Regions from separate parts of the Streptomyces sp. NPDC029152 genome, predicted to be linked through region 2. Evidence: riboswitches for the same ligand, from Rfam matches in the RefSeq annotation. Region 2 holds a riboswitch; each other region holds the start of a gene.
What was found. Region 2 has a riboswitch for cyclic di-AMP ahead of ACZ4V6_RS09375 (M23 family metallopeptidase). Riboswitches for the same ligand answer to the same signal wherever they lie in the genome.
Positions count from the first base shown of each region.

Region 1 (2,190 bases), on a different contig from region 2:
CCTCGGAGGCGGCGTGGGCGACGGCGAGCGAGACGCCGAGGATGGCGTTGGCGCCCAGCGAGCCCTTGTTGTCGGTGGCGTCCAGGTCGAACATGGCCTGGTCGATCAGGCGCTGCTCGGTGGCGTCGTAGCCGACCAGCTCCGGGCCGATCTGCTCGATGACGGCGAGGACGGCCTTCTCGACGCCCTTGCCCTGGTAGCGGTTGGGGTCGCCGTCACGGAGCTCGATGGCCTCGAAGGCACCGGTGGAGGCACCGGACGGAACGGCGGCACGCCCCGTGCTGCCGTCGTCGAGGCCGACCTCGACCTCGACCGTGGGGTTGCCTCGGGAGTCCAGGATTTCCCGGGCTACGACGACGTCGATGGACGGCACGAGCATCTCCTTCTTCGATGTGACGCTTCGGTGTGACGCGGGTCCGCAGGACCGCAGCGGCTCTGCGGGACGAGCCTAACCGGCTCCGGGCGATCGGCCAGCCGGTCGCCCACCCGATGGACAGAACCGAGCGTAAATTGTTTCCGAACGGAACAAAGACCGTTCGCGGAAACCCGGGGAACCTTCCGGCCCCGGGACGCGAAAAACCCGCCCCGGTGCGTACGGGGGAACACGCACCGGGGCGGGAGCAGGGGCGGGCCGCCGCCTACTTGAGGTGCAGCTGCTGGCCCGGGTAGATCAGGTCGGCGTCGGCGACGATGTCGTCGTTCAGCTCGAACAGCTTCGCCCAGCCGCCCTCGACGTGCTGCTCCGTGGCGATCGAGCTGAGCGTGTCGCCCGTGACGACCTTGTACTCGCCGTCGCCCTTCTCGACCTTCTTGCCGGTCGGGGTGGTGACGGTCTTCTCCGTGGAGGCGGTCTTCTCCTCGGCCTGCTTCTCGGCGGCCGGACGCTCGGAGGAGCGGGAGGCCTTCTGCCCGGTGGAGCGCTCGGCCGTGGCACCGCCGCTCCGGCTCTGCGAGCTCTCGGAGCCGCCGGAGGACTGCGAGGAGCCGCCGTCCTGGCTCTCGCCGGAACCGCCGGTGTACGCGGCGCCCGACAGGCCGGTGCCGCAGACCGGCCAGGCACCCTTGCCCTGGCTCGCGAGCACCTTCTCGGCGACCGCGATCTGCTGCGACTTGCCGGCCTGGTCGGCGGTCGCGGCGTACTGCGTACCGCCGTAGGCGGCCCAGGTGGAGGCCGAGAACTGCAGGCCGCCGTAGTAGCCGTTGCCGGTGTTGATGGACCAGTTGCCGCCGGACTCGCACTGGGCGACGGCGTCCCACTCGGACGCGGTGGCGGCGGAGGCGTTGCCGGCCGCCATCAGCGGGGCGGCGACGGCGGCACCGGTGACGCCGGCGACGGCGATGACACGGGTGGCCTTGGACGGACGACGGTGCTTGCCCTTGCCGGAAAACAGCATGGTTGATCCCCTCACCGACGCCTGCGAGGTGAGCTGTCGGGTTCGGGCCGGTTGAGTTGCCCGGCCGGGTCCCTCACGGAACTCGGCTTCACCCCTAGCCGCTCCGGACCGACTGTCCGGTGCGGCACCTACCTGGGTCCCCCGCTCCTGCCTGCGGCGCTCGACGCGACGACTGTTCCCGTACCTCCGCTGGCAGGATTCGGCGTTGCGGCGGTCGGGGCCCGCGGTGGCGAGCGATCACGACCGTAGGCACGCGCTCCGCGGATTTTCAAAGACGATCACGGCTTCTGAGACCTATCTCTCACGTGATCCAAAACGGACATAAAGCCTCTAACCGTGACGCGAACTAGCCCTGGTTCTGGCCCGGTTCGTCCGTGACGGTGAGCGTCTGACCGGGCAGGATGTGGTCCGGGTCGGCACCGACGACGTCCTTGTTGTCGGTGTAGAGGGAGTGCCATCCGCCGTCGAGCTCAAGGGAGTCGGCGATGCCCCAGAGGCTGTCGCCCGAACGGACGGTGTACGAGCCGTCCGTGAGGCCGCGGGCGCCGCTCCCGTCGCGCGAGGCGTGCCGCCCCGACGACTCCGCCGCACGGCCGTCCGGCGCGCCCTCTTCGGCACTGCCCCCGCGGTGCCGGCCGGTCGCGGGGTCCTCGGTGCCGACGAGCCCCGAAACGGCGTCGTTCCGCCCCGACTTGTCCGGCTCGTCGCCTTCCGGAGCGGAGACTTCCCCCCTGCCGGACACCTGGGCGTCACCATCGGCCGGGACGCCGGACGGGGATGAAGTGTCGGACTTGGC
Region 1 is NZ_JBVHWR010000013.1:84,376-86,565, forward strand. It holds gene eno (phosphopyruvate hydratase) at 1-373, opposite strand, end outside; gene ACZ4V6_RS25940 (transglycosylase family protein) at 639-1,394, opposite strand; cyclic di-AMP (ydaO/yuaA leader) riboswitch at 1,398-1,563, opposite strand; gene ACZ4V6_RS25945 (transglycosylase family protein) at 1,741-2,190, opposite strand, start outside.
Region 1: linked by a shared signal. The riboswitch ahead of ACZ4V6_RS25940 (transglycosylase family protein) and the one ahead of ACZ4V6_RS09375 (M23 family metallopeptidase) in region 2 are both predicted to bind cyclic di-AMP.

Region 2 (2,190 bases):
CACCATCGCGACGGTCGCCGCCCTCGCCGTCCTCGTGAACGCCTTCGTCCGCCGCACCGACGCGCGCCTCGCCTCCGCCCGCGAGATCGCCGAGGCCGCCCAGCGCGCCGTCCTGCCCGAGCCCGCCGGGCGGATCGGCGGCTTCGAGATCGCCGCCCGCTACGAGGCGGCGCAGGCCGACGCCTTCATCGGCGGCGACCTCTACGCGGTGCAGGACAGTGCCCGCGGCGTGCGGCTGATCGTCGGTGACGTGCGCGGCAAGGGCATGGGGGCGGTGGCCGCCGTCGCCGTGGTGATCGGCGCCTTCCGCGAGGCCGCCGAGCAGGAGGCGACGCTGGAGGCGGTCGCGCAGCGGCTGGAGCGGGCGCTGGCGCGCGAGGGCACCCGGCGCGACGGGCTGGACGCCTTCGAGGGGTTCACCACCGCCGTCCTCGCCGAACTCCCGCACGGCGAGGGGACCGTGCGCATCGTCAACCGCGGCCACCCGCCGCCCCTGCTGCTGCACGCCGACGGCACCGTGCAGCCGGTGCAGGCCGGGGAGTTCGCGCTGCCGCTCGGGATGGGCGAGCTGGGGGTGTGGCCCGACCGTGCGGAGGTGACCGGCTTCCCCGGCGGTGCCACGCTGCTGCTGTACACCGACGGACTGTCCGAGGCCCGCGACGCCCACGGCCGGTTCTACGATCCCCCGGCGCGGCTGGCCGGCCGCGTCTTCCGGCATCCGGCCGAACTGCTCGACACCCTCGCCGACGAGGTGCGCCGGCACTCCGGGGGCGGCATGGCGGACGACATGGCGCTGCTCGCCGTGCGCCGGCACTGAGCGGCGCGGCGGTCCCGGCCGGCGTCACGGGTGGTGACGACGCGACCGCCCTCCGCATAACAACTGACACAACGTCAGAAACATGTGATGTGAAGTTGTTATCTGAAGGCTGTTCAAATCGCCCCGTTTCAGCACCTCGTGGGGGATAAGTCCGGGCCGGAATCCTTAATGATCAATCGGAACGGCTTGGAATCAACGCCCCCCGTCTATTAACGTTCGATAACGCAGCGCGGTCGTCCCAGCCGTCACAGAAGGCGGCTCCGTGCGCACGCGCCGAATCCCGCGAGGGAACCGGGGAACCACCACTCTGGGGTGAATCGGGCGTATGACGCCGTGGAGACACGGCGGGTATACGCGCGTAGGAGACCTTCCTGCTCCGAACCCGTCAGCTAACCCGGTAGGCGGAAGGAAGGAAAGGAGTACGCCCACGTGGCGTCCAACCGGCCTGCCCCCGAGGCCCCGTTCGTGCCGAGCCGGCGCGACACCGAACCCTTCGGCCACGACGTCCGCCGCGCCGAAGAGGGCCCCTGGGAGGAGTGGAACCCCACCGCGGAGTCCATCCGGCCCGTACGCGGCCGGCACCGCGTCGCCAAGCAGCGCGGCGGACTCGCCCGCAGCTCCACCGTCCTCGGCGTCGGCGTCATCGCGGCCGTCGGAGCGGGCGGCATGGCCAGCGCACAGACCGGCAAGCCGCCGATGCCGATCTCGATGCCCGATCTGCCGAACGTCGGCTCGCTGATCCCCGACATCTCCGCCGACGAGCCGGAGCCCCAGGGCTCCGCCACCCCGCTCAGCGGCATCGGCGTGACCACCACCGACGCCGCCGAGGGCTCCACCGACGCCGGTGAGGCCCTGCGGGCGCGCATCATGCAGCAGGCCGAGCAGCAGCAGATCCAGGTCGAGACCAAGGCCGCCGCCGAGGCCGCCGCCAAGGCCGAGAAGGAGGCCGCCGAGGCCGCCGCGAAGGCGGAGAAGGAGGCCGAGGCCAAGGCCGCCGCCGCCAGGAAGAAGGCGGAGGAGGAGGCCGCGAAGAAGGCCGAGGCCGAGCGGCTCGCCGAGCTGGCCAAGCAGTTCACGCTGCCGACCTCCTCGTACACGATCACCTCCACCTTCGGCCAGGCCGGTTCCATGTGGTCCTCCGGCCACCACACCGGCCTCGACTTCGCCGCGCCCACGGGTACCCTCATCAAGGCCGTCCACACCGGCACGATCACCGAGGCGGGCTGGGCCGGCTCCTACGGCTACCGCACGATCCTGACCCTGGACGACGGCACCGAGCTGTGGTTCTGCCACCAGTCGTCGATCAACGTCAGCGTCGGCCAGAAGGTCAACACCGGTGACGTCATCGGCCGCGTGGGCGCCACGGGCAACGT
Region 2 is NZ_JBVHWR010000003.1:584,545-586,734, forward strand. It holds gene ACZ4V6_RS09370 (PP2C family protein-serine/threonine phosphatase) at 1-817, shown strand, start outside; cyclic di-AMP (ydaO/yuaA leader) riboswitch at 1,079-1,236, shown strand; gene ACZ4V6_RS09375 (M23 family metallopeptidase) at 1,247-2,190, shown strand, end outside.

Region 3 (2,190 bases), on a different contig from region 2:
GCTTGCCGCCGGCCCGCACCAGGTGCTGGGCGGCCTCCGTGATGAACGGCACCTCGCTTTTGGTTGCCTCAAGCAACCCTTCCTCGACGGCCGCCAATCCGGTCTGGACATCGGCTTCCAGAGCCTGGTCCCGCACGCTCAGCCCGAACGGCCCGACGACGGTCACGAGGGGTCTCCTGTCTGCTGGTGTCTACTGGCGATTACCTGGCTTGTCGATAGGTCGCTGCCACCACTCAAGTCAGCGTATCCGGTCACGTTTCGATCACCGCTAGCGCCCACCGTTACAGGCCGGTCGGTATCAGATCATGCGTGGCATGTTTTTGATCAGGCGATATGAGCAGATATCGTCCGACATCGCCAGAAAGGTGCGACACGGGACACGGAGCACGGAAGCCGCCACCGAAGATCCCACCACCCCTCCCGGCGGACCGCACCCCGAGAACATCACCCGTTCGGCATCCGCGCCCCCGTCCCGAACGGATGCCCGCCCGGCGCGAGGGGACACCGGAAGGGCCGCCGACGGCCAGGTGCGGCACGGGGTGCGCGCGTCCGGCCGGCCGCCCGGCCGGCGTCCGGTCCGCGCCCCACGCCGAAGCGACTCCGACCGGCGGCCGGTTGGCCACTAGTTGGCCCTAATGCCCGATTTGCCGCGCTTGTTGGAAGCAGTGAGTTGGCTCACGCCGCCGCGTCCGCCCGCTCCCCGCCGCGAGGACCCCCACCCCTTTGCCCCGTAGGGGAGTTGAGGCTTGGCACTCGCAAAGGATCAAGTACCTCAAATGCCCCAGAACAAGGTCAACAAGCACGTCGGGTGATTCCTGCACTTGTTTCGGACATGTGCTCTCGCATACGTTCCCGGCCTGTCAGGCGGACGCCGAATCCTGCCACCGCCCGACACACAGTCATCCACTCGACACACTCGCAGGCAGGAGCGGGGGACCCAGGTAAGCCGCCGTGCCGGACACCACCGGCGCGGCTCGGGGTGAAGCCGTACCCGTCAGGGCACGGCCGGGCACCTCCCCGCCCGAACCCGACAGCTCACCTCGCAGGCGTAGGAGAGGGACACACATGCCTGCCAACGGTCAGAACCGTCACGCCCGAACCGGCCGCCTCGCCCGCACGCTCGCCGTCGCCGGCACCGGCGTCGCCGTGCTCGCCCTGCCGCTCGTCGGTGCCGCCACCGCGTCCGCCGCCACCCCGGCCGCCACGACCACCGCCGTCACCGCGACGACGGCGTACCCGGACAACCTCGACGGCTGGATCCGCGAGTCGCTGGACATCATGGCCCGGCACGGGATCCCCGGGACGTACGACGGCATCCACCGCAACGTCATGCGGGAGTCGTCCGGCAACCCGCTCGCCATCAACAACTGGGACGTCAACGCCGTCAACGGCACCCCGTCCAAGGGCCTGCTCCAGGTGATCGACCCGACCTTCCGGGCGTACCACGTCCCCGGCACCTCCTGGGACTCGTACGACCCGGTCGCCAACATCACCGCCGCCTGCAACTACGCGGCCGCCCGGTACGGCTCCATCGACAACGTCTTCGGCGCGTACTGAGCCACCCCGCGCTCCATGACATGACCGGATGAACCGGTCCACACCGACACGCGGCGGCGTGTCAGGAGGTTCCGAAGATCCGCTCGAGGACGACGGCCACGCCGTCGTCCTCGTTCGTCGTGGTGACCTCGTCGGCGACCGCCTTGAGTTCGGGGTGGGCGCCCGCCATGGCGACCCCGCGGGCCGCCCAGTGGAACATGGGGATGTCGTTGGGCATGTCGCCGAAGGCGATCGTCCGCCGCCGGCTCAGCCCGAGGCGTTCGGCGGCGAGCGCGAGACCGGTCGCCTTGGTGACCCCGCACGGCTGGAGCTCCACCGTCCCCGGCCCCGACATCGTGACCGTGGCGAGGGAACCGACCACCGCGCGCGCCGTGGCGGCCAGCTCGTCGTCGGACAGGTCGGGGTGGCGCAGCAGCACCTTGCTGATCGGCTCGCTCCACAGCTCGTCGCGCCGCTCCACCCGCACCGCGGGCAGGGTCGGGTGGGGCATCAGGTAGCCCGGCTCGATGAGCGTCAGCCCGTCGACGCCGTCCTGGTCGACCGCGGCGTACACCTCGCCGACCTCCGCCTCGATCTTGCCGAGCGCGGCCTCCGCCAGTTCCCGGTCCAGGGTGACCGACCACAGCATCCGGT
Region 3 is NZ_JBVHWR010000024.1:10,260-12,449, forward strand. It holds gene ACZ4V6_RS32195 (polyprenyl synthetase family protein) at 1-166, opposite strand, end outside; cyclic di-AMP (ydaO/yuaA leader) riboswitch at 899-1,064, shown strand; gene ACZ4V6_RS32200 (transglycosylase SLT domain-containing protein) at 1,066-1,557, shown strand; gene ACZ4V6_RS32205 (HAD family hydrolase) at 1,619-2,190, opposite strand, start outside.
Region 3: linked by a shared signal. The riboswitch ahead of ACZ4V6_RS32200 (transglycosylase SLT domain-containing protein) and the one ahead of ACZ4V6_RS09375 (M23 family metallopeptidase) in region 2 are both predicted to bind cyclic di-AMP.